DNA from 2 places in the Inquilinus sp. NPDC058860 genome. Region 2 is predicted to be linked to the other one. Evidence: predicted binding sites of a transcription regulator. Region 2 holds the regulator's gene; the other holds the start of a gene.
The links. The regulator HrcA, encoded in region 2, represses chaperone genes, less so after heat shock. The targets are predictions, from matches to a motif close to GTTAGCACTCNCCNNNGGNGAGTGCTAAC.

Region 1 (14,807 bases), on a different contig from region 2:
GCCTTGGCTCGAGTTCACGACCAACGAGCCCTCGCGCAGCGCCACCCGGGTCAGCCCGCCCGGCACGATCCTGACCTGGTCCCGGCCGGTCAGGACGAAGGGGCGCAGGTCGACATGGCGCGGCGCCACGCCCTGGTCGACGAAGGTCGGGCAGGTCGACAGCGCCAGGGTCGGCTGGGCGATGAACAGGTCGGGCTGCGCCTTGACCCGCTCGGCATAGGCCTCGCGCTCGGCCCGGCTGGCGGTCGGCCCGACCAGCATGCCGTAGCCGCCCGACCCCGCCACCTCCTTCACCACCAGCTCGTCCAGCTTGCCGAGGACATGGGCGCATTCGTCGGGCTTGGAACAGTCCCAGGTCGGGACGTTCTTCAGGATCGGCTCCTCGCCCAGATAGAAGCGGATCATCGCCGGGACGTGGATGTACATCGCCTTGTTGTCGGCGATGCCGGTGCCCATGGCGTTGGCCAGAGCGACGTTGCCGGCCCGGTAGGCGTGGTACAGGCCGGGCACGCCGAGCACGGAATCGGGGTTGAACACCAGCGGGTCGAGAAAGTCGTCGTCGATCCGGCGGTAGATCACGTCGACCCGTTTCGGCCCGCGGGTGGTGCGCATGTAGACCACGGCGTCGCGCACGAACAGGTCCGGCCCTTCCACCAGCTCGATGCCCATGCGGTCGGCCAGGAAGCTGTGCTCGAAATAGGCGCTGTTGTAGATGCCGGGGGTCAGGAGGGCGACCGTCGGCTCGCCGTCGCAGTTGCGCGGCGCGATCGAGGACAGGGTCGCCAGCAGCTCCTGCGGGTAGTGCTCGACCGGGGCGACGCTGTGCCGGGCGAACAGGTCCGGGAACAGCCGCATCATCATCTCGCGGCCTTCCAGCATGTAGGAGACGCCGGACGGGGTGCGGGCGTTGTCCTCCAGCACATAGAAATCGTTCGGCCCGACCCGGACGATGTCGATGCCGGCGATGTGGGTGTAGATGCCGCCGGGCGGGTCCAGCCCCTGCATCTCCGGCAGGTAGCCGGGGTTGTGCAGCACCAGCCGCTCCGGCACCTGGCCGGCGCGCAGGATCTCCTGGCCGTGATAGACGTCGTGCAGGAAGGCGTTCAGTGCCTTCACCCGCTGCGCCAGCCCCTGCTCCAGATGCCGCCATTCGGCGGCGTCGAGCACGCGGGGCATGATGTCGAAGGGGATCAGCCGTTCCGGGTCGCCGCCTTCGCCATAGACGGCGAAGGTGATGCCGATGCGGCGGAACAGAGCCGCCGCCTCCCGGCGCTTGAGATCGAAGACCGAGGCGGGCGTCGCCGCCAGCCAATCCGCCAGGGCCGCATAGGGGGACCGGACCGGGTCCCCGCCCATCTCGTCGAATGCCTGCACCATCCCTCCGGCACGTCCCTGCTCGACGAAACCATCAAGCAAGGCATGTGCCACCGACCGCAAGCGAAATTCCGCGGCGGCCGGCGAAGGATGCCTAAAATTCCAGCAAATCCTGCCGGGCCAATAGGCGTAGCGTCAGTAGGCGTAGGCGGTGAAGACCGGGTCGACCGAGCCGCCCCATTCGGCTTCGTAGCGGCGCAGCATCTCCGAGGCCTGGGTCTCGCCACTGTCGGCGATGCGCTGCAGCTCGTTGAGGAAACCTTCCTCGGTGCCGCCGATGGCGTCGGTCGCGGCCCGGGAGGCGAGGCCGCCGCGGGCGATCGCCAGCACCTGCAATGCCACGTCGCGCACCGTGCCGCCGCGGAACGGGGTGGCGAGGCCGAGGCGCGGCACGTCGCGGCGCAGCGCCGCCCGCTCCGCCGTCGTCCAGTCCTTGACCAGGTCCCAGGCGGCATCGAGCGCCGTGCCGTCATAGAGCAGCCCGACCCACAGCGCCGGCAGGGCGCACAGGCGCGACCACGGCCCGCCGTCGGCGCCGCGCATCTCCAGGTACTTCTTCAGCCGCACCTCGGGGAAGGCGGTGGTCAGGTGGTCGGCCCAGTCGTTCAGCGTCGGCAGATGGCCCGGATAGACCGCCAGCTCGCCCTTGAGGAAGGCGCGGAAGCTGTGCCCGGCGGCGTCGATGTAGCGGCCGTCGCGGTAGACGAAGTACATCGGCACGTCGAGCAGGTAGTCGACATAGCGCTCGAAGCCGAAGCCGTCCTCGAACACGAAGGGCAGGTCGCCGGTGCGGTCCGGGTCGGTGTCGGTCCAGATGTGGCTGCGCAGGCTCTGGAACCCGTTCGGCCGGCCCTCGGTGAAGGGCGAGTTGGCGAACAGCGCCGTCGCCACAGGCTGCAGCGCCAGGCTGGCCCGGAACTTCTTCACCATGTCGGCTTCGGAGGCGAAGTCGAGATTGACCTGCACCGTGCAGGTGCGGGTCATCATGTCGAGGCCCAGCGAGCCGCGCTTCGGCATGTAGTCGCGCATGATCTTGTAGCGGCCCTTGGGCATCCAGGGGATGTCCTGGCGCCGCCATTTCGGCTGAAAGCCGAGGCCGATCATGCCGATGCCGAGCTGCTCCCCGACCCGCTTCACCTGGGCCAGGTGGTCCGCCACCTCGGCGCAGGTCTCGTGGATGCTGCGCAGCGGCGCGCCCGACAGCTCGACCTGGCCGCCCGGTTCCAGCGTCACTGACGCCTTGTCGCGGATCAGCGCGATCAGGTTGCCGTTCTCCTCCACCCGCTCCCAGCCGCAGCCGGCCAGGCCTTCCAGCACGGCGCGGATCCCGTCCGGCCCGTCAAAGGGCAGCGGCTTCAGGTCCGACTGGCGGAAGGCGAACTTCTCGTGCTCGGTGCCGATGCGCCAGTCCTCGGGCGGCTTGGACCCGGCGGCGAGATAGTCGACGAGCTGCGCCTTGCTTTCGATCGGTGCGGCGCTGGCGCTCTGGGGACCGGACATGGGCGGGTACTCGGGTGTCGGAACAGCGGGTATCAGACGCGATGCGGCGGCCGGCCGCGCCCATCGCCGGCCAGCATCTGCCAGACCGCGAGCGCGGCGATGGCCGCCGTGTCGGCGCGCAGGATACGAGGGCCGAGGCCGACGGGTCGAACAAATTCGTGACGAATCAGGGCATCCAGCTCCGCCGGCGCGAAACCGCCTTCCGGACCGACCAGGAGAGCGGCGGGACCGGACGCTTCCGCCGCCGCTTCGGCGATGGGACGGGCCGTTCCGGCCTCGGCGCAGACCAGCAGCGTCCGGCCCGCGGGCCAGCCGGCGAGCAGAGCGTCGAGCCCGACCGGGTCGAGCAGCTCCGGCACGTCCAGCCGCTCGCATTGCTCGGCCGCAGCCACGGCATGGGCGCGCAGCCGGTCGAGATTGACGCGCTGGACGTCGGTGAAGCGGGTGAAGACCGGCTGCAGCACGGCGGCGCCGAGCTCCGTCCCCTTCTCCACCACCGCGTCGACCGCGTCCTTCTTGACCGGGGCGAAGCAGAGCCAGAGGTCGGAGACGGGCTCGGGCGGGCGGATCCGTTCATCCGCGACGGCGTGGCCGTCCTTGTTGCCGCGAAAATTCCCCAGCCGCGCCCGCCACTCGCCGTCTCGCGGATTGAACAGGCGGATGGCGGCTCCGGCTTCCAGCCGCAGCACGCCGCGCAGACGGTGCGTCTGGGCGTCGGACAGCGGCACCGGCTGCCCTGCCGCGAGCGGGGTGTCGACGAACAAACGGGTGCGCGGCAGGGCATCGGAGGTCATGCGCGACGCTAGCCGCTGCCCGGCCGGCCGGCAACGGATCCTTGGGAGGAACGGCCGGGATCAGGCCCGGCGCCGCTCCCGGGCCACCTGCTCGACGATCGCCTGGCGATCCGGCATCCGGGCCCGGTTGCGGGCCGTGACCAATTCGACGATCTCCGGCGCCGCGGTCTCGGGACGGCCGGAGTCGTAGGGCGGCGCCGGCGCGTATTCGAGCCCGAGCTGGATCGCCTTCGCCACCGTCTCGTCCGCCAGCTCGGCCGCGAGGGTCAGGGCGAAGTCGATGCCGGCGGTGACGCCGCCGCCGGTGAAAATGTTGCCGTCGCGGACGACGCGGCCGGGATCGGGGATGGCGCCGAACAAGGCCAGCTGGTCGCGCCAGGCCCAGTGACAGGCCGCCCGCCGCCCTTCCAGCAGCCCGGCAGCGGCGAGGATCAGCGACCCGGTGCAGACCGAGGTGACATAGCGGGCCATGGCGGCCAGTCGTCGGATCTCGCCCAGATAGGCATCGCTGCGCATCGCATCGACGCAGCCGAAGCCGCCGGGCACGCACAGCACGTCGCAGCGCTCCACCTCTTCCAGCCGGGCGAGGTTGGAGAAGGTGAGGCCGTCGACCGCGACCGGCTCGCCGCCGATCGAGGCGACGACGGTCCTGGCGCCGGGCAGCCGCGCCAGCACCTGGTGCGGGCCGGTGAAGTCGAGATGGGTGACGCCGGGATAGATCGGGAAGACGATGACGGTGTCCATGGCGGCCTCCGGGACGGAATTGACAACTGCAGTATCGTCGCGCAGGGTGATGTCCGAAACGACATTGTTCCCTCATTTACCGTCATGTCTCGCGCGATCGGCTTCCTGGTCTTCCCCGGTTTCAACATCCTCGACCTGTCGGGGCCGCTGGCGGCGTTCGACACCGCGTCCCGGGACTGCGCGCCGCCGCCCTACCGGCTGCAGGTGATCTCGGAGCAGGGCGGCGCGGTCGAAAGCTCCGCCGGCCTGCCGGTGCTGACCCAGCCCTTCGGCGATGTGCCACTGGACACGCTGGTGGTCGCCGGCGGGCGCGGCGTCCCCAAGGCGCTGGAATCTGCGCGACTGCTGGCCTTCATCCGCGAGACCGCCACGGCGCGGCGGGTGACCAGCGTCTGCACCGGCGCTTTCCTGCTGGCCGCAGCCGGCCTGCTGGACGGGCGGCGCGCCACCACCCATTGGCTGCAGGCCGCCGCGCTGCAGCGCCTGCACCCGAAGGTCCGTGTCGAGATGGACCGGATCTTCGTCCAGGACGGCCCGGTCTGGTCATCGGCCGGCGTCACCGCCGGCATCGACCTGGCCCTGGCCCTGATCGAGGAGGATCTGGGCGTCGACGCCGCCCGCGCCGTGGCCCGGATCCTGGTCGTGTATCACCGCCGGCCCGGCGGGCAGTCGCAGTTCTCCGCCCTGCTCGACCTCGCCCCGGCCACCGACCGGATCCAGGCCGCCCTCAGCTTCGCGCGGGAGAATCTGCGGGAGCCGCTGCCGGTCGACCGGCTGGCCGAGGCGGCATGCCTGAGCCCGCGCCAGTTCGGCCGCGCCTTCCTGGCCGAGACCGGGCAGACCCCGGCCAAGGCGGTGGAACGGCTGCGTGCCGAGGCGGCCCGGCCGCGGGTCGAGGACGGCGCCGAACCGATCGAAACGATCGCCCGCGACGTCGGCTTTTCCGATCCGGAGCGGATGCGCCGGGCCTTCATCCGCTGCTTCGGCCAGCCGCCGCAGGCGATGCGGCGGGGGCGGCGGACCGCGGCGGCGATGCATCCGTGACCACGGCGCCCATCACGGCCTTTGCCGCCGGCCCGCAACGGCGGTACTGATGCGCCAGCGCGACCTCCGCGACGGGACCATGACCGACACCGCCTCCGACATCCGGGCCGAGAGCCGGCTTCTCCGCTGGGCGCCGCCCGGCGTCCGGCCCTACCTGACCCTGGCCCGGCTGGATCGGCCGAAGCCGGTCCTGCTGCTGCTTCTTCCCTGCTGGTGGGGACTGGCGATGGCGCCGCGGCCGGCCGGCTTCGGCTGGATGGATCTCTGGTACGTCCTCCTGTTCGCCATCGGCGCGCTGGTGATGCGCGGCGCCGGCTGCACGGTGAACGACATCCTGGACCGTGACTTCGACGGCCGGGTGGCGCGCACCCGCACCCGGCCGATCCCCAGCGGCGCGATCAGCCCGACCCAGGCGGTGCTGTTCCTGATCGCCCTGCTGCTGCTGGGCTTCCTGGTCCTGATCCAGTTCAACAGCACCACCGTCGGGCTCGGCATCGCCTCGCTGCTCGTGGTCTTCACCTACCCGCTGATGAAGCGGGTCACCTGGTGGCCGCAATTCTTCCTGGGCCTGGCCTTCAACTGGGGCGCGCTGGTCGGCTGGACCGCCGTGACCGGCGGGCTGGCCTTGCCCTCGCTGATCCTCTATGCCGCCGGCATCTGCTGGACGCTGGGCTACGACACGGTCTACGCCCTGCAGGACATCGAGGACGACGCCCGCATCGGCATCAAGTCGACCGCCCGCCTGTTCGGCGGCGCCGCGCGGCGCTGGGTCGCCGGCTTCTACGCGCTGACCGTGCTCGGGATCGGCGCGGCCGGCCTGCTGGCCGGGCTGGCGCCCCTGCCCTTCCTGCTGTGCCTCGCCGCCGGCGCGGCACAGCTGGCCTGGCAGGCGGCGACGCTCGTCCCCGACCGGCCGGCCGACTGCCTGGCCAAGTTCAACTCGAACCGCTGGTTCGGCCTTTTGGTCCTGGTCGGGCTCGCCGCCGGCCGCGCCTTGGCCTGATCATCCGCCCAGATACTTGGCGAGCGCGATGGCGTTGTTCTGGCGCTCGTCGCGGCTGGCATAGAGCAGGGTGACCCAGCCGTCCTTGCTCTTCTGCCGCAGGAAGGCGACCGCGTTCGGGTGGGCATCCAGCTCGGCATGATAGCGGCGGCAGAATTCCGGCCATTTCTCCGGCTCGTGGTGGATCCAGTGCCGCAGCTCGTCGCTCGGCGCCACGGTCTTGAGCCAGAGATCGAGCGCCGCCTGCTCCTTGGTCAGGCCGCGCGGCCACAGCCGGTCGACCAGGACGCGGTAGCCGTCGCCCTCCTCGGGCGGGTCGTAGACGCGCTTGACCCGGATCATGAGCCGGCTCCGTCGCGCTTCGGACCCTTCGGCGCGGGCTTCTTCCCGGGCTTCGGGTCCAGACCGGCATAGGCCGGATCGATCTCGTGCAGATAGCAGGGCGGGGAACTACATTCCCCGATCTCGTCTTCGGCCGGACCGTCCTTCGGTCGGGCCGGGGCACGGCGGCTCACCATCTCGTCGTTTCCTCGTCTGCGGCGACGGTCTGCGCCGTCGCCGTTTCGCGAATCTTCCGCATTCCGGCGCCGGACATCAAGACTCCATGGCTCATCGCCGCCTTGCAGGATAGGAAGGGCGCCATGGACGACATCGCCGCCTTCATCCGCGCCAACACGGCGCCGACCCGCACGCCGCTGCTACCCGAGCTGGTGCTGCACCTCGCCACCGAGGTGACGCCGCTGTGGCAGGCGACGGAGGAGACGCTGCGCCGCACCGGCCTGCCGCCGCCCTACTGGGCCTTCGCCTGGGTCGGCGGCCAGGCGGTGGCGCGATATATCCTGGACCATCCCGAGAGCGTGGCCGGGAAGCGGGTGTTCGACTTCGCCTCGGGCTCCGGCATCGTCGCGCTGGCCGCGTCCCGGGCCGGCGCCGCCGCGGTGACGGCGGCCGAGATCGACCCGGTCGCGGTGGCGGCGATCCGGCTGAACGCGGCGACCAATGGCTGCGCGGTCGAGGCCGACGGCGGCGACCGGATCGGCGAGGCGCTGGACGGCATCGACATCGTCTGCGCCGGCGACGTCTGCTACGAGAAGCCGATGTCGGACCGGGTCATGCCTTGGCTGCGGGCCCTGGCCGGCGCCGGCAAGACCGTGCTGCTGGGCGATCCCGGCCGCACCTACCGGCCGCAGGACGGGCTGGAGGAGATCGCCCGCCACCAGGTGCCGACCAGCGTCGAGATCGAGGACCGCGCCGTGCGCGAGGCCGTGGTGTGGAAGGTCCTGCCCGGATAGGCCGTAGGTTGGGTTCGCTTGGCGAACCCAACATCGCGCAACCGGGACATTGTTGGGTTCGCGTCCGCGAACCCAACCTACGTCAGTTGCTCGTCGGCGCGGCCGGCGTCGTGGTCGCCGGAGGCGGCGTGACCGCAGGAGCCGCCGGCGCGGCCGGCGTCGTCGTGGCCGGAGCAGCCGGGGCCGCAGGATCGGTCACGGCCGGGGCCGCGGGCGCGGCCGGAACCGCGGGGGTCTCCGCCGGCGCGGCAGGGGCAGCCGGAGCCGTCGTAGCGGGGGCGGCGGGCTGGGCCGGGGTCGCGGGCGGCGTGCCGGTTTCGCCGGGGGCCGTCGCCGGCGGCACTGCGGTCTCGCCGCCCGGTGCGGTCTGGCCGGGCACCGTCTGGCCCGGGATGATCTCGGCCGGGGGCTGGGCCGGCGGCTCGACCGCCTTCTTCGCCGCGGCCGCGCGGCGGCCGGCGGCGCGGGCCAGGTAGGCCTGCCGCGCCTCGTCCTTGTTGGCGTAGACGTCCGGATGGTTCACCGGCTGGCCGAATTCGTCCGGGAAGCGGGTGTAGTAGCCGATATAGACCGGGATCTCCTCCGGCAGCCGCTCGGTGTACATGCGGCCGGTGCGGATCTTCCGGTCGATCTCGTCGACGCTGACGCCGTCGGCCCAGGCCGCCAGCTCCCGGACCTGCTGGACCCGGACGCAGCCATGGCTCAGCGCCCGCTTGTCGCGGCCGAAATAGCTCTTCTGCGGCGTGTCGTGCAGATAGATCGACTGGTCGTTGTCGAGCTCGAGCTTGAGCCGGCCGAGCGGGCTGCGCGGCCCCGACGGGATGTAGACGCTGGCCTCGTTGCGGACGATCGACGGCGTCGGGGTCCAGTCCGGGTTGTACTTGATCGCGTACATGTTCGACAGCAGCTCGGGCGTCGAGGTCCCCGCGGCCCCGACCACGACCTTGCTGCGGATCACCGGGGCGCCGTCCTGGAAGGCGATCAGCTCATAGGACGGGATGTTCACCAGGATGAACTTGCCGCGCGTCGGGATCGCGACGTTGACGCCGGCGTCGCGCATCGCCTGGACGAAGGGGGATACGGGCGGCGGCGCGGGCTGCTCCGGCGCCGGCAGGCTGGCGGTCTGCTGCGTCCCGGCCGGCACGCAGGCCGCAAGCACCAGGATCGAGGCGACCGCCAGGGCAGCGCGGGCGATCGGCCCGCGATGACAGGGCGCACTCTTCGAACAGGCGGTCATCACGAATTCCCCTTCCGTCGCGGACGGCCGGGTGGTCGAACCCGGGGCCGTTGCATTCATTTAGTTGCCGATACTCGGCCCGGCAATCGAAAGACTGCAGCGGCCCCACGAGGTCTTGCATCGCCGGCCGATATGGCAAAAAAGGGGCGCTCCGAAGAGCGCCCCTCCACAATTCGACTTTTGGACAATCTGATCGGGTGATCAGAAGTCCATGTCGCCCATGCCACCCATGCCGCCCATGCCGCCGCCCGGCGCCGCAGCGGCCGGCTTCTTCTCGACATGCTCGGCCACCATCGCCTCAGTGGTGATCAGCAGGCTGGCCACCGACGCGGCGTTCTGCAGCGCGGCGCGGACGACCTTGGTCGGGTCGATGACGCCGGCCTTGATCAGGTCGCCATACTCGCTGGTCTGGGCGTTGTAGCCCCAGTTCTTGTCGTTCTTGTCCTGCAGCTTGCCGACAACGATCGAGGCGTCGCCGCCCGCGTTGGTGACGATCTGCCGGATCGGCGCCTGCAGGGCACGGCGGACGATGTCGATGCCGACACGCTCGTCGTCGTTGTCCGGCTTGACCTTGTCCAGCGCCTTCGAGGCGTACAGCAGGGCGGTGCCGCCGCCCGGGACCACGCCTTCCTCGACCGCGGCGCGGGTCGCGTGCATCGCGTCGTCAACGCGATCCTTGCGCTCCTTCACCTCGACCTCGGTGGCGCCGCCGACGCGGATCACCGCGACGCCGCCCGCCAGCTTGGCCAGACGCTCCTGCAGCTTCTCGCGGTCGTAGTCCGAGGAGGTCTCCTCGATCTGCGCCCGGATCTGGTTGCAGCGGCCCTCGATCTCCTTCTTGGCGCCGGCGCCGTCGACGATCGTGGTCTCTTCCTTGGCGATCAGGACCTTCTTGGCCCGGCCCAGCATGTCGAGCGTGACGCTCTCGAGCTTGATGCCGAGATCCTCGGAGATCACCTGGCCGCCGGTCAGAATGGCCATGTCCTCGAGCATCGCCTTGCGGCGATCGCCGAAGCCCGGGGCCTTGACCGCCGCGACCTTCAGGCCGCCGCGCAGCTTGTTGACCACCAGGGTGGCCAGGGCCTCGCCCTCGACGTCCTCGGCGATGATCAGCAGCGGCTTGCCCGACTGCACCACCGCCTCGAGCACCGGCAGCATGGCCTGCAGGTTCGACAGCTTCTTCTCATGCAGGAGGATGTACGGAGCCTCGAGGTCCGCAATCATCTTCTCGGCATTGGTGATGAAGTACGGCGACAGGTAGCCGCGGTCGAACTGCATGCCTTCGACGACTTCGAGCTCGGTGTCGAGGCTCTTGGCCTCTTCCACCGTGATCACGCCCTCGTTGCCGACCTTCTCCATGGCCTTGGCGATCATCTCGCCGATGTCGCGCTCGCCATTGGCGGAGATGGTGCCGACCTGGGCGACCTCGGCATTGGTCTTGATGACCTTCGACCGGGTCTTGAGGTCCGCGACGACGGCCTCGACGGCCTTGTCGATGCCGCGCTTCAGGTCCATCGGGTTCAGGCCGGCGGCGACGGCCTTGACGCCCTCGCGGACGACCGACTGGGCCAGCACGGTCGCGGTGGTGGTGCCGTCACCGGCCAGGTCGTTGGTCTTCGACGCGACCTCGCGCACCATCTGCGCGCCCATGTTCTCGAACTTGTCGGCGAGCTCGATCTCCTTGGCGACGGTGACGCCGTCCTTGGTGATCCGCGGCGCGCCGAACGACTTGTCGAGCACGACGTTGCGGCCCTTCGGGCCCAGGGTGACCTTGACCGCATCGGCCAGGATGTCGACGCCGCGCAGCATGCGGGAGCGGGCGTCGAGCGAGAACTTAACGTCCTTCGCAGCCATCTCTCTATTCCTTATCTATCGGGATTCCGGTGAAGGCGACGGGGCGGATCAGGCCGCCTTGGCCGACTTCTTCACGGTGATGATGCCGAGGATGTCGCTCTCCTTCATGATCAGGAGATCCTGACCGTCGAGCTTCACCTCGGTGCCGGACCACTTGCCGAACAGAATGCGGTCACCGGCCTTGACGTCCAGCGGCTGCAGCTTGCCGGCCTCGTCGCGGATGCCGGCGCCGACCGAGATCACCTCGCCCTCCTGGGGCTTTTCCTTGGCGGTGTCCGGGATGATGATCCCGCCGGCGGTCTTCTCGTTCTGCTCGATGCGGCGCACCAGCACACGGTCGTGCAGGGGACGGAATTGCATCTTCGCTCTCCCACTCTCTCGTTCAGAGATTTGCGTTCAGGGCCTGCCCCGGCCGGTCGTTAGCACTCTCGGCCGGTGAGTGCTACGCATTTAAGGGGAGCGCGGAAACGGGTCAAGGCCCATCCGAAGATTCGCTCAGCGAAAGACCGCGGGCAGCCAGAGCGACAGGGCCGGGATGTAGGTCACGGCCAGCAGCACCGCGATCGAGGCGCCGAAGAACGGCCAGATCGTGCGCATCGCCTCGCGGATGGTGATCTTGCCGACGGCGCAGCTGACGAACAGCACCGACCCGACCGGAGGCGTGTTCAGGCCGATGCCGGCGTTGAGGATCAGGATCACGCCGAAATGCACCGGGTCGATGCCGAAGGCCTTGACCACCGGCAGCAGGACGGGCGTGCAGATGATGATCATCGGCGCCATATCCATGAAGGTGCCGAGAATCAGCAGCGCGACGTTGATCAGCAGCAGCACCGTCAGCGGGTCGCTGGAGATGGCATGGATCGCCTGGACCGTCGCCGTCTGCACCTGCAGCAGCGCCATCAGCCAGCCGAAGGCGCCGGCGGTGCCGATCACCAGCAGCACCATGGCGGTGGTGCGGACCGCGCCCTGCACCGCCTCGACGAAGCCGCGCCAGTCGAGCTCGCGATAGACCAGGAGCGCCACCAGGAAGGCGTAGATCACCGCGATGCAGGAGCTTTCGGTCGCGGTGAAGATGCCGGAGCGGACGCCGCCGAAGATGATGCCGATCAGGAGGATGCCCGGCAGCGCCAGGACCAGGTAGCGGCCGACGGCGCGCAGGCCCGGGAACGGATCGGCGGGATAGCCGCGCCGGCGGGCGACGACATAGGCGGCGACCATCAGCGCGGCCGCCAGCAGGATGCCGGGGATGATGCCGGCGGTGAACAGGTCGGCGATCGAGACGTTGCCGCCCGCCGCGATCGAATAGAGGATCATGTTGTTGGACGGCGGGATCATCAGCGCGATGATCGCGGAATTGGCGGTGACGTTGACCGCGTAGTCCCGGGCGTAACCCCGCGCCGCCATCTGCGGGATCATCAGCCCGCCGATCGCCGAGGCGTCGGCCACCGCCGAGCCGGAGATGCCGCCGAACAGGGTCGAGGCGACGACATTGACCTGGCCCAGCCCCCCGCGCATGTGCCCGACCAGGCTGGCGGCGAAGCGGATCAGCCGCGCCGCGATGCCGCCGCGGATCATCAGGTCGCCGGCGAAGATGAAGAACGGGATCGCCATCATGGCGAAGGCGTTCATGCCGGAGTTGATCTGCTGGAACACCACCACTGGCGGCAGGCCCATGTACAGCACCGTCGCCAGCGAGGAGATGCCGAGGCAGAAGGCGATCGGCATGCCCATGAACATCAGCAGCGTGAAGCCGCCGAACAGGACCCACAGCTCCATCACGCCAGCTCCTGCACGCCTTCGACCGCCGCCTCGTGCTCGACGCCGGCAATCTGTTCGAACAGCCGTTCGGCGGCGAACAGCGCGATCAGCGCGCCGCCGATGATCAAGGGAATGAAATCGAATCCGCCCGGCAGGTCGAGCACCGGGATGGTCGCGGTCCAGGTGCCGACCGCGAGCTCGACCGAATACCAGACCATGGCGACGCCGAAGCCGAGGATGAGCAGCAGGTTCACCCCCTCCAGCACCCGGTTGAGCCCCGCCGGCAGCACCTGCTGCAGCAGGTCGAGGCCGAGATGGAAGCTCTCGCGCACCCCGACTGCGGCGCCGAGCAGGATGAACCACCCCATCAGCTGCAGCGTCAGCGGCTCGGCCCAGCTCGGCGTGTCGTTCAGCACGTAGCGGGCGAAGACCTGCCAGCCGACTGTGACGGTCATCGCCAGCATGCCGAAGCCGGCCAGCCACAGGGCGCCGGTGGACAGGATGCCGAGGGTCCGGCGAGTCAGAGCCAGGACGGAAGCCATTCCGGCCGATCTCCCATGACGAAAGGGCCGGCCCCGCGCGACGTGGCGGGGCCGGCCGGATGGCACAGCCTCACTGCACCGCGCGGATGCGCTCCACCAGCGACTTCATCGCGTCGGTGGTGACGAACTTGTCGTAGACCGGCCCCATCGCGGCCGAGAACGCGGCCTTGTCGACGGTGATGACCTCGGCACCGCCGGCCCGCACCTTCTCCTCCGACTCCTTCTCGCGCGCGATCCACAGCTCGCGCATCTTCACCACCGACTCCTTGGCCGCCTGGCGCAGCAGCGTCTGGTCGTCGGGCGACAGCTTGTCCCAGGCGATCTTCGAGATCACCAGCACCTCGGGCGTCAGCGAATGCTCGGTCAGGGTGTAGTGCTTCGCCACCTCGAAATGGCGCGAGGATTCGTAGGACGGCCAGTTGTTCTCGGCGCCGTCGACGACGCCGGTCTCCAGCGCCGAATAGACCTCGCCGAACGCCATCGGCGTCGGGTTGGCGCCGAAGGCCTGCATCATCGCGATCCACAGGTCGGACTGCTGGACCCGCAGCTTCAGCCCCTTCATGTCGTCGATCGACCGGATCGCCTTCTTCGTGGTGTAGAAGGACCGCGCTCCGGAATCGTAGAAGGCGAGGCCGACCAGCCCGTGCGGCTCGAACGCCTTCAGGATCTCGTCGCCGATCGGGCCGTCGACGACCTTGTGCATGTGGTCGACCGAGCGGAACAGGAAGGGCAGGCCCAGCACCTGCGTCTCCGGCACCAGGTTGTTGAACGGCGCCGTGTTCACCCGGTTCATGTCGATCACGCCGAACCGGGTCTGCTCGATCGTGTCCTTCTCGGCGCCGAGCTGGGCGTTGTTGAAGACCTGGATCTTGATCCGGCCGCCGCTGCGCTGCTCCATCAGCTCGCCGAGATACTTGACCGCCTCGACCGTCGGATAGCCGTCGGGATGGATGTCGGCCGAGCGCAGCGTCTGCGCCGAAGCCGGAAGGGCCGCCAGCGACAGCGCCGCCCCCAGGACCAATGCCACGATGGATTTCACGAACGCCTCCCCCTGGTTCCCGGGCCTGGTATGATCAGGCCCCTGTCTGGTATGGTAAGAGGCAGCCTAGTATGGTACTTGACCTGATGCAATATCCGTCGCGAGCTTGATCCGCATGGCGCCGCTCGATCTCCTCGACCAGACCACCAGCATCGCCCGCCTGATCGAGCTGGAGATCCGCAAGGCCATCGTCACCCTGGCCATGAAGCCCGGCGCGCCGCTGTCGGAGCAGGAGATCGCCCTCCGCTACGGCGTGTCGCGGCAGCCGGTGCGCGAGGCTTTCATCGCCCTCGCCCGCTCGGGCCTGGTCGAGGTGCTGCCGCGGCGCGGCACCTTCGTGGTCAAGATCTCGATCGAGCGGATGCTGGAGGCGCGCTTCATCCGCGAATCGCTGGAAAGCGCGGTGGTGCGGCGCGCCTGCGAGCGCTTCGACGCCCGAACCCGCACCCGCATCGACTTCCACCTCGAGGCCCAGGAGACGGCGGCCGCGGCCGGCGAGCACTACGAGTTCCAGCGCGCCGACGAGGCGTTCCACGCGGCGATCGCCGAGGGGGCCGGCTGCCCGTCGGCCTGGACCGTGATCGAGGACCTGAAGGCGCATATGGACCGCGTCTGCCACCTGACGC
Region 2 (14,807 bases):
TAGGACGACTAGGGCGGCCCGGCCCGGTGTCATCGCAGGGACGTCGCTGGATCGCGCGATGATCTCAGGCGCGCCTTTGGGCTCGTAGATGGCCACGTCGAGGTCGTTCTGATCGCGGAGGGCGGCATCGATTTTTGGGCGCACGTCGGACCAGTCCAGGCCACCGAGCCCGCTCCCGAGTGGCGGAATGGCGATTGACCGAATATGCCGGGTCCGGATTTCTTGGACGAGGGCCTGCAAGCCCGTCTCAATATCTTCGATCCGGCTCTTACCGCGCCAATGCCGCTTGGTCGGGAAGTTGATGATGTATTTTGGGTTCGTAAGGCCGTGGGTCTCGAACACGAACATGCGCCCAGGCTGGACCTCTTCACGGTCGCAGGCAGCCTTATAAGCCTCGAAATTTTTCGGGAAAGCGTTCTTGAATTGCAACGCGATGCCGCGGCCCATGATGCCGACACAGTTCACCGTGTTGACGAGTGCCTCGGTGTCAGCCGCCAGGATGTCGCCTGCCGTATATCTGATCATCGCCGGAACTCCTGCATCAATAGTACCAAGCTCGCTTGATCTCGAGTTGCGGCCGATGGGCAACTCCCTGCATTGCGTTTGTGACTCGCAATACATAATCCCCAGAAAATACACCGATCCGCTCGACAAGCTCCCATGGGAAGCAGCCCTCAATCAGGAACTCCGCCTGTTTTCCTTCTTTGATGTCAGCAGGCCTGAAGTCGGTTGATGCGACCGCAGACCAGTTTATCTCTTCCAACTGGCCTATTTTGCCACGAAACTGAGTATAATAGGCGCCGGCATTTGAAAGAGAAAACGCCCAGCATCGTCCATTAGCATTGGCCCACTCGATTGTTCGATAGAGGTCGGCTTCAAGGTGAATGATAGGCTGCTGTCCGCCTCGGTAGGCCAACTCCGGATGGTTGGCGCAGTGAATCACATACAGCATGATAGATCTAGAACAAAAATAGAACGGAACGTATTGACCTACAAAAGTACCCTCATGACACGGGATGGGTAGCGTCAGCCGCCGCTCCTTGATGCTTCCCATGCCAATCGTTGTTCCAGAGTCCTGCCGCGCAACAATCACTGCATCCGACCACAGGCAACCATCAGCCACGATCGACGCCAGCCGGTCGATGTGGACGATATGATAGATCTTAGGACGGGCAGGAACGGGCATCGTCGGTTCGTCTCTGCTCCCACTGCTCAATGAACATCTGAAGGGTCATCGATACCACGGCGGCGGACCGTAGAGAATCCGGCGATCCACTCCTTATATCTGCTCTCACCCCAGCAGCGCCGCCAGCACCGCATCCAGGCGCTGGCGGCCAGCGGGGGTGGCGGTCAGGTGCGCCCCGTCCTCGGCCAGGAAGCCGCCGGCGACCAGCCGGTCCAGCCGGCGCCGGTCGATCGCCCGATCGAAGGGCAGGCCGGATTCGTCGGCGATGCGCGCCTTCGGCACGCCCTCGGCCAGGCGCAGCCCCATCATCAGCATCTCGTCGCGCCGGCTCTCGGGCGGCACCGCCTCGCGCGCATGCTCGGCATGGCCGGCGGCCTCGACCCGCTCCAGCCACACCTCCGGCGCCCGGTGGGTGCGGGTGCCCCATTTGCCGTCGTTCAGCGTCAGCCTTCCATGCGCGCCCGGGCCGACGCCGACATAGTCGCCATAGCGCCAATAGGTCAGGTTGTGCCGCGATTCCTCGCCCGGCCGGGCGTGGTTCGAGATCTCGTAGCCGGGCAGGCCGGCGGCGCCCAGCACCTCGGCCGTGGCCTCGTAAAGGGCGGCCTGGGTGTCCTCGTCCGGCAGCACCAGCTCGCCGCGGGAATAGAGGGTGTGGAAGCGGGTGCCCTGCTCGATCGTCAGCTGATAGGCCGAGATGTGGCCGACCGCATGGTCCAGCGCCCGGCGCAACTCCGCCGTCCAGCCGGCCACGGTCTGGCCCGGCCGGGCGTAGATCAGGTCGAAGGAGAAGCGGTCGAAATGCCGGGCGGCCAGGCCGACGGCGTCCAGCGCCTCCTCGGCCGAATGGTTGCGGCCGAGGAAGCGCAGCGACGCCTCGTCCAGCGCCTGCACGCCCAGCGACACCCGGTTCACCCCGGCGGCGCGGAAGCCGGCGAAGAGGTGGGATTCGACCGAGGTCGGGTTCGCCTCCAGCGTGATCTCGACGTCGGGCGCCAGCCCCCAGCGCTCGGCCGCGCGGTCGATCACCGCCGCCGCCGTGGCCGGCTGCATCAGCGACGGGGTGCCGCCGCCGAAGAAGATCGAGGTCAGGGTCCGGCCTGGCGTCAGGTCGGCGAAATGGTCCAGCTCCGCCACCAGCGCCCGGCGCCAGCGCTCATGCTCCACCTGCTCCCGGACATGCGAGTTGAAGTCGCAATAGGGGCATTTCGACCGGCAGAACGGCCAATGGACGTAGAGGGCGAAGCCGGGGGCGGTCATCCGCCCTCGAAGCAGCGCGCCACCAGCTTGGCGAAGGCGTCGGCGCGGTGGCTCATGGCGTGCTTCTCGGCCGCTTCCATCTCGCCGAAGGTGCGGTCGTGGCCGTCCGGCACGAAGATCGGGTCGTAGCCGAAGCCCTTGGTCCCGCGCGCCGGCCAGACCAGCCGGCCGCGGATCTCGCCCTCGACCGTCTCGCAATGGCCGTCCGGCCAGCACAGCGACAGGGCGCAGACGAAGCGGGCGCCGCGGTCCGGGTTGTCGCCCAGCCTCAGCCGCACCTGCTCCATGGCATAGGCGAAGTCGCGGCCGCTGCCGTCGGGTTTCTCGGCCCAGCGGGCGGAATAGATGCCGGGATCGCCGCCCAGGCCGCTGACGGCGACGCCGCTGTCGTCGGCCAGCGACGGCAGGCTGGTGGCCGCGGCGACGAAGCGGGCCTTCAGCTCGGCATTGGCGATGAAGCTGTCGCCGGTCTCCTCCGGCTCCGGCACGCCGTGCTCGGCGGCCGAGGTCAGGCGCGGCACGCGGCCTTCCAGCAGGGCGGCGATCTCGGGGATCTTGCCCTTGTTGTGGCTGGCGATGACCAGATGGTCGCCGGCGAAGCGGCGGGCGGGGGAGGCGGCGTTCGTCATGATGGGCATCAGATACGCGCGCCGGAGGCTGGAATCAAAGGCGGCGGTTGGTGCACTGTGTCGTCTCCAACGCATGGCGGTAGGGGCGAGGACGATGAAGGTCGCATTCCTGGGCATGGGCGTCATGGGCGCGCCGATGGCGGGGCATCTGGTCAAGGCGGGGCACGAGGTCACCGTCTTCAACCGCACCGCGGAGAAGGCCGAGGCCTGGGCGGAGCGGCACGGCGGCCGATGGGCGCCGACCCCGGCCGAGGCGGCGAAGGACGCCGCCATCGTGTTCATGTGCGTCGGCAACGACGACGACATCCGTTCCGTGGTCAAGGGGCCGGACGGCGCCTTCGCCGGCATGTCCGGCAGCGCCATCCTGGTCGACCACACCACGGCCTCGGCCGACATCGCCCGCGAGCTGGAGGCCGAGGCCGACAGGCTCGGCTTCGGCTTCATCGACGCCCCGGTCTCGGGCGGCCAGGCCGGGGCGGAGAACGGCGTGCTGACGGTGATGTGCGGCGGGCGCGAGGAGGTCTTCGCCATCGCCAAGCCGGTGATCGACAGCTACGCCCGGGCCTGCACCCTGATGGGCCCGGCCGGCGCCGGCCAGCTGACCAAGATGGTCAACCAGATCTGCATCGCCGGGCTGGTCCAGGCCCTGGCCGAAGGGCTGAACTTCGCCCAGAAGGCCGGGCTCGACGGCAACCTGGTGCTCGACGTCATCTCCAAGGGCGCGGCGCAGAGCTGGCAGATGGAAAACCGCGGCCGCACCATGCTGCAGAACAAGTTCGACTTCGGCTTCGCCATCGACTGGATGCGCAAGGACCTCGGCATCTGCTTCCAGGAGGCCAGGCACAACGGCGCCCGGCTGCCGGTGACGGCGCTGGTCGACCAGTTCTACGCCGCGGTCCAGGCCAAGGCCGGCGGCCGGGTCGATACGTCGAGCCTGCTGCTGGCGCTGGAGGACTGAGACGGGCCGACGGGCGGTTCGACGGCGCCGCCCCGTCTTTCCCCGGTGAGGGGATAGCGGCCTCCTAGAAAGCACCGCTTTGTCACGAGCGAACGCACGTTCCGCCTCGCCCTGAAACGCTGATCCTGGTGTCGCGGTCGAGCCGCCCTCACCCGGTCTCGCTGCGCGAGCCCGACCTCTCCCGCAAGCGGGAGAGGCAACCAACAGGGCCCAATGCGTCCCCACGGTGTCGGGTGAGACGACGAAATGCACGAAGCGCCGTCCCCGCCAACTCCCCGAAGCATCCGGTCGCGGATTTCCGCGGGATCATCGGACGGTTCCCGTCGCTGGAGCTGACGTCCCATCCGCGGCTTCTTCCATCTGGCGAACGCGCCCGTCTTCTCCGCACTGGATTTGAGTCCCGCTCCACCATCGGGCGTGGCTGACGCTCGACCTGTTGGGCTGCCGCCACAGCGAAAAGGCAAAGCGAATCCATCGGAATCCCAAGGGAAAAGAACATGTCATCTTAATAAGATGCATAATATTTTATATCAATGCCACGCATCTCCGAATATCTCAAACAGCGCAGAGTCTGCAGGAGTTGATAGAGAAGATCTGTACTCACCAGTTCCAAATCGTTATTTTAACATCAGACAAATATGAAAAAGAACTATTGAAGATTCTTTTCGTTTTTGATGTACTCATAGTGCGACTCGTGCCTTCTCTTTAATAGGAAAGAAGGCAAGAGCATTCTCCGATGTGCTCGGCCGATGCCGAGGCGGCGCTGTTTTCCGCCATGCGCGCGGCCCGAAGGCGGCGGGCCAACCAGATTTCAGGAGGGGACTCATGGCGGTCATCAACGGCAATGCAGGCGCGAACACGCTCACCGGCACTGACGCAGCCGACACACTCAACGGCCTCGGCGGCGATGACCGGCTGCATGGGGGCAACGGCAATGACATCTTGAACGGCGGTGACGGAAACGATGTGCTCACCGGCGCCGCGGGTTCCGATCGGTTCAACGGCGGCACCGGCATCGATACCGCCGACTGGCTTGCACAGGGCTCTCTGACCTCAGGGATCAGCGTCAACCTGACAACCGGAGCCACCGGCGGCGGGGCCGCGGGCGACGTGCTGACCGGGATCGAGAATCTCAGGGGCGGCAACTTCAACGACACGCTGACCGGCAATGCCGGGGCAAATGGCATCGCCGGCGCGGACGGGAATGATACGCTGTCCGGTTTGGATGGCAACGATAGCCTGAGCGGGGGTAACGGCGCCGACCGTCTCAATGGCGGGAACGGCGACGATCGCCTGACTGGAGGGGCCGGTGCCGATGTCCTCACCGGCGCCGCCGGCCTCGATTACGTCTACTACCATGATTCCACTGCCGCGGTGACGGTCAATCTCACCTCCGGCGCGGGGGCCAGGGGCTTTGCGGCCGGCGATACCTACTCGGGCATCGAGAATATCCTCGGGTCCAATTACAACGACATTCTGATCGGCAACGCGGGCAACAACACCATTCTTGCCGAGGGCGGCGCGGATGATCTCCGCGGCGGCGACGGCAATGACTGGCTGCGCGGCGGTCTCGGGGCGGACATCCTGAACGGCGGCGACGGCGCCGATTTCGCGGCCTATGGCACCGCGACGGCCGGCGTCACCGTCAATCTTACCACCGGCCGGGGCGCCGGGGGCCACGCTGCCGGCGACACCCTGACCAGCATCGAGAACATCAACGGCAGCAACTACGCCGACACCCTCATCGGGAGCGCCGTCGCCAATGTGCTGTACGGCAATGGCGGCAACGACACTCTCTATGGGCGAGACGGCGACGACCAGGTTCGGGGTCATAACGGGAATGACACCGTGTTCGGCGAGGCCGGAACCGACACCCTGACCGGCGACGCCGGCAATGATTATCTCACCGGTGGTGCCGGTGCCGACAGGCTGTCCGGCGGTGTCGGCCTCGACACGGCGGGCTACAGCACGTCGACGGCCCGCGTGGCGGTGATCCTGGCCGACGGGACGGCCACCGGCGGCGACGCCGAGGGCGACACCTTCACCTCCATCGAAAATCTCGGGGGATCGGCCTTCGACGACTATCTGGGCGGCAATGCCGGCGCCAACACCCTGGTCGGCAACAATGGCGATGACGGCCTGTCCGGCAAGGGCGGCGCGGACCGCCTGAACGGCGGCGGCGGCGTGGACATGGCGGACTACATCGACTCCGGCGCCGCGGTGACGATCGACCTGGCGGCCGGCACCGCCAGCGGCGGCGACGCCGCCGGCGACACCCTGACCAGCATCGAGAGCCTGCGCGGCACCGCCTTCGACGACACGCTGACCGGCGACCGCTACGCCAACCGCCTGTCCGGCCTCGACGGCGTCGACACGCTCAGCGGCGGCGCCAGCGGCGATACGCTGATCGGCGGCGCCGGGGCCGACACCCTGGACGGCGGCGACGGCTTCGACACCGCCTCCTACGACAACGCCTCGGCCGGCGTGACGGCGAGCCTGGCCGACCCGTCCGCCAACACCGGGGACGCCGCGGGCGACATCTACCGCAGCATCGAGCACCTCCACGGCAGCCGCTTCAACGATGTGCTGACCGGTGACGCCGGCTCGAACTACCTGATCGGCTATCACGGCGACGACCGGATCGACGGCGGGGCCGGCGTCGATATCCTGGTGGGCGAAGACGGCGCGGACACCTTCGTCTTCGCCGCCGCGGCCGACACCGTGGCCGGCGATCCGGACCGGATCAACGACTTCTCGCAAAGCGACGCCGACAAGATCGACGTGTCGGGCATCACCGGGGGCTCGGGCAGCTTCATCGGCACGGCGGCGTTCAGCGGCGCCGCCGGCGAGGTCCGCTTCGAGGCCGGGACCACCGACACCCAGATCTATATCGATGCCAATGGCGACGGCTCGGCCGATGCGCAGATCCGCCTCATCGGCGTGGTCACCCTGACCGCCGGCGACTTCGTGCTCTAGCCGGCAGACGCGTCCCGGTCCGGACGAAGCAGTTCGATCGGACCGGCACGAGCGAGCGAGGGGCCCACTCCCTCGCTCGCTTATCTCTGCACGGCCTGCCTGGTGCCTTCTCGGGAGGCGAGAGCATGTCCACTCATGATGCCAGGCTGCCGGCAAACGTTCGGCGGGTGCCGCGCCAGGCCCGCTCTCGTGCCACGATCGAAGCGATCGTCCAGGCGGGGGCCGCCGTGCTGAGCGCCCGGGGTTGGTTCGGGTTCACGACCAACGAGGTCATCGACGTGGCGGGGGTGGGCACTGCCACGCTGTACCAGTACTTCCCGAACAAGGACGCGCTGGTCGGTGCCGTCGGGCGGCAGCACTTCGATCATGCGCTGGAGGAGTTGCGGCGATCGGCGAGCGAAAGAAGCGGGTTGAGGCATCTCGTCGATGACTTCGTCCAGGGCATGGTTGCGGTCCATACCATCGATCCCTGGCTGCACCGGGCCCTGCTCGACTCGCCGGCTCCCACCGAGTCGCGCGCGGCGCGCGCTGCATTTCAGGCCGAATATCTGAGCCGTTGCGAGGCTGTCGTCCGGGCGTTTCGGGGCCGCCCCGAGGGTACAGCCGACGCGGCCGTCGTGCAGGTGCTGTCCTCCGCGGTGGAGAGCGTGATCTACAACGCCAACCGGAACGGGACACCGAGAACGCCGGAGCTGAAGAGAGAGCTCGTGGCATTGGTGACCGGCTATCTCGGCGCCACCGTCCGCTCGCCGGGTGAAGTGCTGGCGTTTGCAGCGCGCGCCTGATCGCACGATCACTCTGCGTCTCGCGTGAACTCCGCCCTGGGTTTATTCTCCTGGCGGGGAGGATCGCGCATGGCTTCGGATCTGTTCGATCGCCAGATGGCGATGTACACCGGCTTCCACCGCGACGGCCGCAACCGGCTGACCCATGTCTTCGGCATCCCGGCGATCATCCTGGCGGTGCTGATCGCGCTGGCCACCGTCCCTTTGAAGATCGGGCCGCTCGGCGGCATCGGCGGCTGGCCGGCGACGCTGGCCGATCTGGTCGCGCTCCTGGTCTGGCTGTTATGGATCGCGCTCGATCTCGGGCTCGGCCTGGCCATGGCGGTGGTGGTAATCCCGGGGCTGATCGTCGCCCATGCCGTGGTCGATGGCGGCTCGGCCTGGACCACCTGGATCGTCGCCGGCACGCTGTTCGTCGGCGGCTGGGTGCTGCAGCTGGTCGGCCATGCCTATGAGGGCAGGCGGCCGGCCTTCCTGTCGAACCTGTTCCAGCTGCTGATCGGCCCGATGTTCCTGATGGCCGAGACCGCCTTCGCCCTCGGCCTGCGCCCCGGGCTCAAGCGCCGCGTCGAGGCCGCGGCGGCGGCCAGGGCTCAGTCCAGATAGGTCCAGGTGTCGGCGCCGTCGAAGCGGCGCACCGGCACGCCTTCGATCTCCGCCGGGTCGATCAGCCGGGCGTTGATCGCCACCCGCGCCGGATCCCCGGCCGGCAGCCCCTCCCAATGGGTGGTGCAGCCGCAGGTCGGGCAATGGTGGATCGCCAGGCTGCGGTCGCCCTGGATGTAAGGGACCGTGGTTCCTGCTCCGGCAACGATGGTCAGCTGGTCGCGCGCGTAGTAGGCCCACAGCGCGCCGAGGCGGCGGCAGATCGAGCAGTTGCAGGAGGTCAGCCGCTGCGGCCGCTCCGCGACCCGCAGCCGGACGGCGCCGCAATGGCATGAGGCTTCGATCATGGTGACCTCGCGAGGTCGGATCGGGATGCCCGGATGATCCGCCCGCGCCGCCCGGACCGCAACCGTGGGCGCGCTCAGGGCCCGACCACGCCCGGCGGCTCGGCGCCGAGGGCGCAGGACTCCAGGCCCTGGATCGCCTCCCAGAGATGGCCGGCCTCGATGGTCAGGCTCTCCTCCGGCACCGGCCGGCCGCCGCGGATCGCGGTGAAGCGCAGCGTCGCCTCCTCGGCGTCGAGCGCGTCCTGCAGCGCCGGCGTGTCCTCCAGCGTGAGGCGCCAGGTCGGCGGGCCGGGCGACGCGACCGGAACGGCGATCGGGCGGTCGCCCAGCCGCAGCTCGGCCGTGCCGTCGGGGTCGAAGCGCCCGCCCGCCAGGGCCAGGCCGGGGGCGGAGACGATGATCTCGATCCGGCCCTGCCCGTCGCGCCGCACCCATTCGGTCTGGCCGGCCTGCCGTGCCAGGCGCAGGAAGCAGATATTGCCGGGCAGCCGGTACAGCACCGGGCCGCCGGCTTCGGGTGCGTAGTCGATCAGCGTCTCGGCATGGGGCAGGGCGGCGAAGGTCCGGGCGGCGACCGCCGCGCCGTCACCCATCTGCGGCAGGCCCGGAATCAGCATGGCGGCGGACAGCGCGAGGAAGCCCAGGAGGCCGAGCATCAATCCTCTCCCGCATGGTGGGGCCGCAGGATTTCACGGCCCCGGCCGCGGCTCAAGCGCCGCGCCGCCGCACTCCAGGGGCGATCGGGCGAAGAGGCTCAATCACCTTGTTTGTTACTGATTGTCATTGCCGGGCTTGACCCGGCAATCCAGGGGCCACCCAGAGCGGCTTCGACATTCCCTGGATGCCCGGGTCAAGCCCGGGCATGACAACAATGGGGCAAAAAACCCCGTCACCCGATTGTCCGACACGGGACACGGGCCGACCCTCAGCCCTCGCCCAGCGCCGCCTTCTGGATCGCCGCCAGCTCGGCCGTGCCCTGCTCGGCCAGCGCCAGCAGCGCCTCGAACTCGGCCCGGGCGAAGGGGGTCTGTTCCGCCGTCGCCTGCACCTCGACCAGCCCGCCCTTGCCGGTGATGACGAAGTTGGCGTCGGCCTGGGCGGTCGAATCCTCGGCATAGTCGAGGTCCAGCACCGCCTGGCCCTGGCAGAGGCCGCAGGAGATGGCGGCGACGCTGTCGGTCAACGGCAGCGCCTTGATCTTGCGGATCTGCACCAGGTGGCGCAGCGCCAGCACCAGCGCGACATAGCCGCCGGTGATCGCGGCGGTGCGGGTGCCGCCATCGGCCTGCAGTACGTCGCAATCGACCTTGATCTGGATCTCGCCCAACGCCTTCAGGTCGGTGACGGCGCGCAGCGACCGGCCGATCAGGCGCTGGATCTCCTGGGTCCGCCCGGTCTGCTTGCCGCGCGCGGCCTCGCGGTCGGTGCGCTGATCGGTGGCGCGCGGCAGCATGCCGTATTCCGCCGTGACCCAGCCCTTGCCGCCGCCCTTCAGCCAGGACGGGACGCGATCGTCGACCGAGGCGGTGCACAGCACATGGGTGTCGCCGAACTTCACCAGGCACGAGCCCTCGGCGTATTTGTTGACGTCGGTCTCGAGGCGGATGGCGCGCAGGGCGTCGAAGGCGCGTCCGGACGGTCGCATGGGGTCGCTTTCTGTTCTCGGCGAGGGTCGCGCACGCTATCCTCGCGGGTCCTGCCCGTAAAGCCCGGGAACGTTGATTCGGGTCGAACGGCCCCTACATAGCGTGGCGACGGCCATGAGCATGCTGAACGAACTTTCAAGCCGATCCGGCGGCCAGGCGTTCCGGGACCTCGACGAGCGCTCGCGGGAGATCTTCCGATTGATCGTCGACGCCTATGTCCAGTCCGGCGAGCCGGTGGGCAGCCGCACCCTGTCGCGCCGGCTCGGCATGACGCTGTCGCCGGCGACGATCCGCAACGTCATGGCGGATCTCGAGGATGCCGGCCTGCTCTACGCCCCGCACACCTCGGCCGGGCGGCTGCCGACCGATGCGGGCCTGCGCCTGTTCGTGCACGGGCTGATGCAGCTCGGCGATGTCGGCGAGAGCGAGCGGGCCTCGATCGAGGCGATGTGCGCCCAGGCCGGGCGCGGCGTGTCGGAGATGCTGGAGGAGGCGACCTCGGCCCTGTCCGGCCTGTCCGCCTGCGCCGGGCTGGTGCTGGCGCCGAAGACCGACCGGCCGCTGAAGCATATCGAGTTCGTCAACCTGTCGCCCGGCCGCGCCCTGGTGGTGCTGGTCACCGAGGACGGCATGGTCGAGAACCGGGTGCTGGAGGTGCCGCTGGGCCTGCCGGCCTCGACCTTCGTCCACGTCACCAACTATCTCAACGCCCGCATCATCGGCCGCACCATCGGCGAGGCCCGGGCCGATGTGCTGGGCGAGATCGAGGCGCAGAAGAGCCAGCTCGACAGCCTCGCGGCGAAGGTGGTCGCGGCCGGCCTCGCCACCTGGAGCGGCGGCGGGGGCGGCACGCTGATCGTCAAGGGCCAGTCGCGCCTGCTCAACGACGTCACCGCGCTGGAGGATCTGGAGCGCATCCGCGGCCTGTTCCAGGCGCTGGAGACCAAGGAGGCGATGCTGCGGATGCTCGACGCGGCCAATGCCGCCGAGGGCGTGCAGATCTTCATCGGCGCCGAGAACGGGCTGTTCAGCCACACCGGCTGCTCCATGATCATCGCCCCGTACAAGGGCGGCGACCAGCGCGTGGTCGGCGCCGTCGGCGTGATCGGGCCGACCCGGCTGAACTATGCGCGCATCATCCCGATGGTGGACTACACCGCGAAGATGATAGGCCGTCTCCTCCGGACCAACGAGACCACGAACCAGGTAGCATGATGCACAGCAAGACGATGTCCGCCGAGCCCCGCCCCGACGCGACGGAGCCGGAGACCGAGGTCGCCGGGCCCGAGGTCGAGGGTGTCGCCGAGACCGCGGTCGAGGGCGCGCAGGCTTCCGATCCCGCGGGCGATGCGGCGCTGGCCGGGGCGGTGGAGCGCATCGCCGCGCTCGAGGCCGAGAACGGCAAGCTGAAGGACCAGGCGCTGCGCGCCCTGGCGGAGACCGAGAACATCCGCCGCCGGTCGGAACGCGAGCGCGAGGACACGGCGAAATACGCCATCTCCGGCTTCGCCAAGTCGCTGCTCGACGCTGCCGACAACCTGCGCCGCGCCATCGACGCGGTCCCGGCCGAGGCGGTCGACGCGGATCCGGCGCTGAAGACCCTGGTCGACGGCGTCGCCGCCACCGAGCGCCAGCTGCTGGCCGCCTTCGAGCGCCACGGCGTCACCCGGATCGAGCCGGTCGGCGAGGCCTTCGATCCGAACTTCCACCAGGCCATGTTCGAGCTGCCGGGCACCGGGAAGCCGGCCGGCACCATCGTCCAGGTGGTCCAGCCCGGCTATGTGCTGCAGGGCCGGCTGCTGCGCCCGGCCATGGTCGGCGTGGCCCGGGGCGAGTGATGCGCCGCCTCGGCCTCCTCGCGGCGCTGCTGGCGGTGGCGGTTGGCGCCGCCGCCTGCGAGCGGACGGAGAAGCCGGCCCGCGGCCCCTATATGGGCGTCGGCGCCGGCGTGTCCGCCCCCTCCTGACGCATGGCGGCACCGGTCTCGATGCCGCAGCAGGCGACACGAAACCGTCATCGACCGCGAGTAGCGTCGCCGCTTTCCGCGTGATCGCGGTATTCTGGGGCTCGCTGTTCGAGGCGCGAGGGCATGGCCGGACCGATCTATCGCCACCTGTTCGGCATCGGGGTGATCGCCGCCCTGGTGATCGCGCTGCTGCTGCTGGCGGCCGGCGCCGACGGGATCGGCCTCTGGCTGGCGGCGGCCGGGGTGGTGGCAGTGTTCGGTGTGGCGGCCGTCTTCGCCTGGCGCCTGCTGCGCGACCTCGACCTGCTGCGCCGCCACATCGAGGCTTCGACGGCCGAGGCGCCGGAGCGGCCGCCGCGGCCCTCGACCGAGATCGGCCAGATCCTGTTCCAGCACCTGCAGCGGCTGCAGCGCCATGCCCGCGGCCGCGAGCGCAGCCTGGCGGTCGAGCTGCAGACCGCGTCGGAGATCCTGGAGGCGCAGGACGACCCGATCCTGGTGCTGGCCGGCGACCGCAGCGTGCTGCGGGCCAACGGCGCCGCCGGACGGCTGTTCGGCGACCGGCTCCTGGGCCGCGACATGGCCGAGGCGATCCGTCATCCGGAGATCGTCGCCGCGGTCGACGCCGTCCTCGCCGGCGGCCCGATCCAGACCGTGCCGCTGAACCTGCCGGTGCCGATCGAGCGCGAGTTCGAGGTCCGCATCCAGCGCTTCGAGCGGCGCGGCGAGTCCGGCGAGCGAGAGTCCGGTGACCGGCCCGAGCCGGCGCTGCTGGTCACCTTCTACGACCTCACCGCCACCAAGCGGGTCGAGCAGATGCGGGCCGACTTCGTCGCCAATGCCAGCCACGAGCTGCGCACGCCGCTGTCCAGCCTGATGGGCTTCATCGAGACGCTGCGCGGCCCGGCGCGGGACGATTCGGCGGCGCGCGAGCGCTTCCTCGGCATCATGCAGCAGCAGGCCGAGCGCATGTCGCGGCTGGTCAACGACCTGCTGTCGCTGTCGCGAATCGAGCTGGACGAGCATGTGCCGCCGACCGGGCGGGTCGCGGTCGGGCCGCTGCTGCAGTCGGTGGCCGATGCGCTCGAGCTCAAGGCCCAGCGCAAGGCGCAGCGGCTCGAGCTCGACCTGGCGCCGGACCTGCCGCCGGTGGTCGGGGATTCGGACCAGCTGTACCAGGTGTTCCAGAATCTGGTGTCGAACGCCATCAACTACGGCCGCCAGGGCGGCGTGGTCGGCCTGTCCGCCCGGAGCGCGGCGGATGGGCGCCGGACCAGCCTGGTCGTCACTGTCAGGGACCAGGGCGAGGGCATCGCCCGCGAGCACCTGCCACGGCTGACCGAACGCTTCTACCGGGTCGATCCGGCGCGCAGCCGCGCTGTCGGCGGCACCGGCCTCGGCCTCGCCATCGTCAAGCACATCGTCAGCCGCCACCGCGGCCGGCTGGAGATCGACAGCGAGGTCGGAAGCGGCAGCGTCTTCACCGTGCATCTGCCCGCCGCGCCGGCTGGCAAGGCCGCCGGCCGGGCCCTTCATAAAACTGTAACTGAACTGTCTTAAAACAGACGGCGGCGATGACTATAGCCTGCGCACGGACACGGCGTTGGCCGTCTGACCGGACGACGTCCAGGGGGGCGTCGCACCATCACAGGGAGATTCCCGTGAAGCTCTTTTCACGATCCATCCTTCGCAGCGCGGTGCTCGGCGCGGCGGTTGCGCTGGCGGCGGGCGCGTCCCAGGCGGCCGATATTTCCGGCGCCGGCGCGACCTTCCCCTACCCGATCTACGCCAAATGGGCCGACACCTATAAGAAGGAAAGCGGCATCGGCCTGAACTACCAGTCGATCGGCTCGGGCGGCGGCATCAAGCAGATCAAGGAAAAGACCGTTACCTTCGGCGCCTCGGACATGCCGCTGAAGCCGGAGGACCTCGACGCCGCCGGCCTCGTGCAGTTCCCGATGATCATGGGCGGCGTCGTGCCGGTCGTGAACATCCCGGGCGTGGCGCCGGGCCAGCTGACCCTCAGCGGCGACCTGATCGCCCAGATCTATCTCGGCGACATCACCGCCTGGAACGACGACAAGATCAAGGCGCTGAACCCGGGCGTGACCCTGCCGGACACCGCCATCGCCCCGGCCTACCGGTCGGACGGGTCGGGCACCAACTTCCTGTTCACCACCTACCTCTCGTCGGTGAACGCCAAGTTCAAGGACACGGTCGGCGCCAACTCCTCGGTGCAGTGGCCGGCCGGCATCGGCGCCAAGGGCAATGAGGGCGTCGCCAACACCACCAAGCAGACCGTGGGCGCGGTCGGCTACGTCGAGTATGCCTACGCCAAGCAGAACAAGCTGACCTACGTCAAGCTGGTCAACAAGGACGGCAAGGCGGTCGAGCCGACGATCAAGACCTTCCAGGCCGCGGCCTCCGCTGCCGATTGGGCCAACGCCA

Region 1: a site for HrcA is predicted at 11,261-11,289, ahead of groES (co-chaperone GroES). Genes of this name have one in related genera too.

The regions. Positions count from the first base shown of each region.
Region 1 covers NZ_JBHYMS010000034.1:45,352-60,158, reverse strand. Annotated here, with positions in the region: gene ACFW16_RS22065 (circularly permuted type 2 ATP-grasp protein) at 1-1,377, opposite strand, end outside; gene ACFW16_RS22060 (glutamate--cysteine ligase) at 1,510-2,874, opposite strand; gene ACFW16_RS22055 (16S rRNA (uracil(1498)-N(3))-methyltransferase) at 2,907-3,668, opposite strand; gene ACFW16_RS22050 (DJ-1/PfpI family protein) at 3,729-4,412, opposite strand; gene ACFW16_RS22045 (GlxA family transcriptional regulator) at 4,497-5,456, shown strand; gene ubiA (4-hydroxybenzoate octaprenyltransferase) at 5,536-6,459, shown strand; gene ACFW16_RS22035 (DUF488 domain-containing protein) at 6,460-6,801, opposite strand; gene ACFW16_RS22030 (class I SAM-dependent methyltransferase) at 7,101-7,751, shown strand; gene ACFW16_RS22025 (L,D-transpeptidase family protein) at 7,834-8,988, opposite strand; gene groL (chaperonin GroEL) at 9,190-10,842, opposite strand; gene groES (co-chaperone GroES) at 10,891-11,202, opposite strand; gene ACFW16_RS22010 (TRAP transporter large permease) at 11,338-12,618, opposite strand; gene ACFW16_RS22005 (TRAP transporter small permease) at 12,618-13,142, opposite strand; gene ACFW16_RS22000 (TRAP transporter substrate-binding protein) at 13,213-14,181, opposite strand; gene ACFW16_RS21995 (GntR family transcriptional regulator) at 14,297-14,807, shown strand, end outside.
Region 2 covers NZ_JBHYMS010000074.1:8,013-22,819, forward strand. Annotated here, with positions in the region: gene ACFW16_RS32260 (macro domain-containing protein) at 1-525, opposite strand, end outside; gene ACFW16_RS32265 (DUF4433 domain-containing protein) at 542-1,186, opposite strand; gene hemW (radical SAM family heme chaperone HemW) at 1,292-2,446, opposite strand; gene rdgB (RdgB/HAM1 family non-canonical purine NTP pyrophosphatase) at 2,443-3,075, opposite strand; gene ACFW16_RS32280 (NAD(P)-dependent oxidoreductase) at 3,170-4,033, shown strand; gene ACFW16_RS32285 (calcium-binding protein) at 4,859-7,009, shown strand; gene ACFW16_RS32290 (TetR/AcrR family transcriptional regulator) at 7,135-7,794, shown strand; gene ACFW16_RS32295 (DUF962 domain-containing protein) at 7,864-8,400, shown strand; gene ACFW16_RS32300 (GFA family protein) at 8,388-8,747, opposite strand; gene ACFW16_RS32305 (hypothetical protein) at 8,822-9,403, opposite strand; gene rph (ribonuclease PH) at 9,673-10,392, opposite strand; gene hrcA (heat-inducible transcriptional repressor HrcA) at 10,508-11,608, shown strand; gene grpE (nucleotide exchange factor GrpE) at 11,605-12,231, shown strand; gene ACFW16_RS32325 (hypothetical protein) at 12,231-12,359, shown strand; gene ACFW16_RS32330 (ATP-binding protein) at 12,483-13,919, shown strand; gene pstS (phosphate ABC transporter substrate-binding protein PstS) at 14,021-14,807, shown strand, end outside.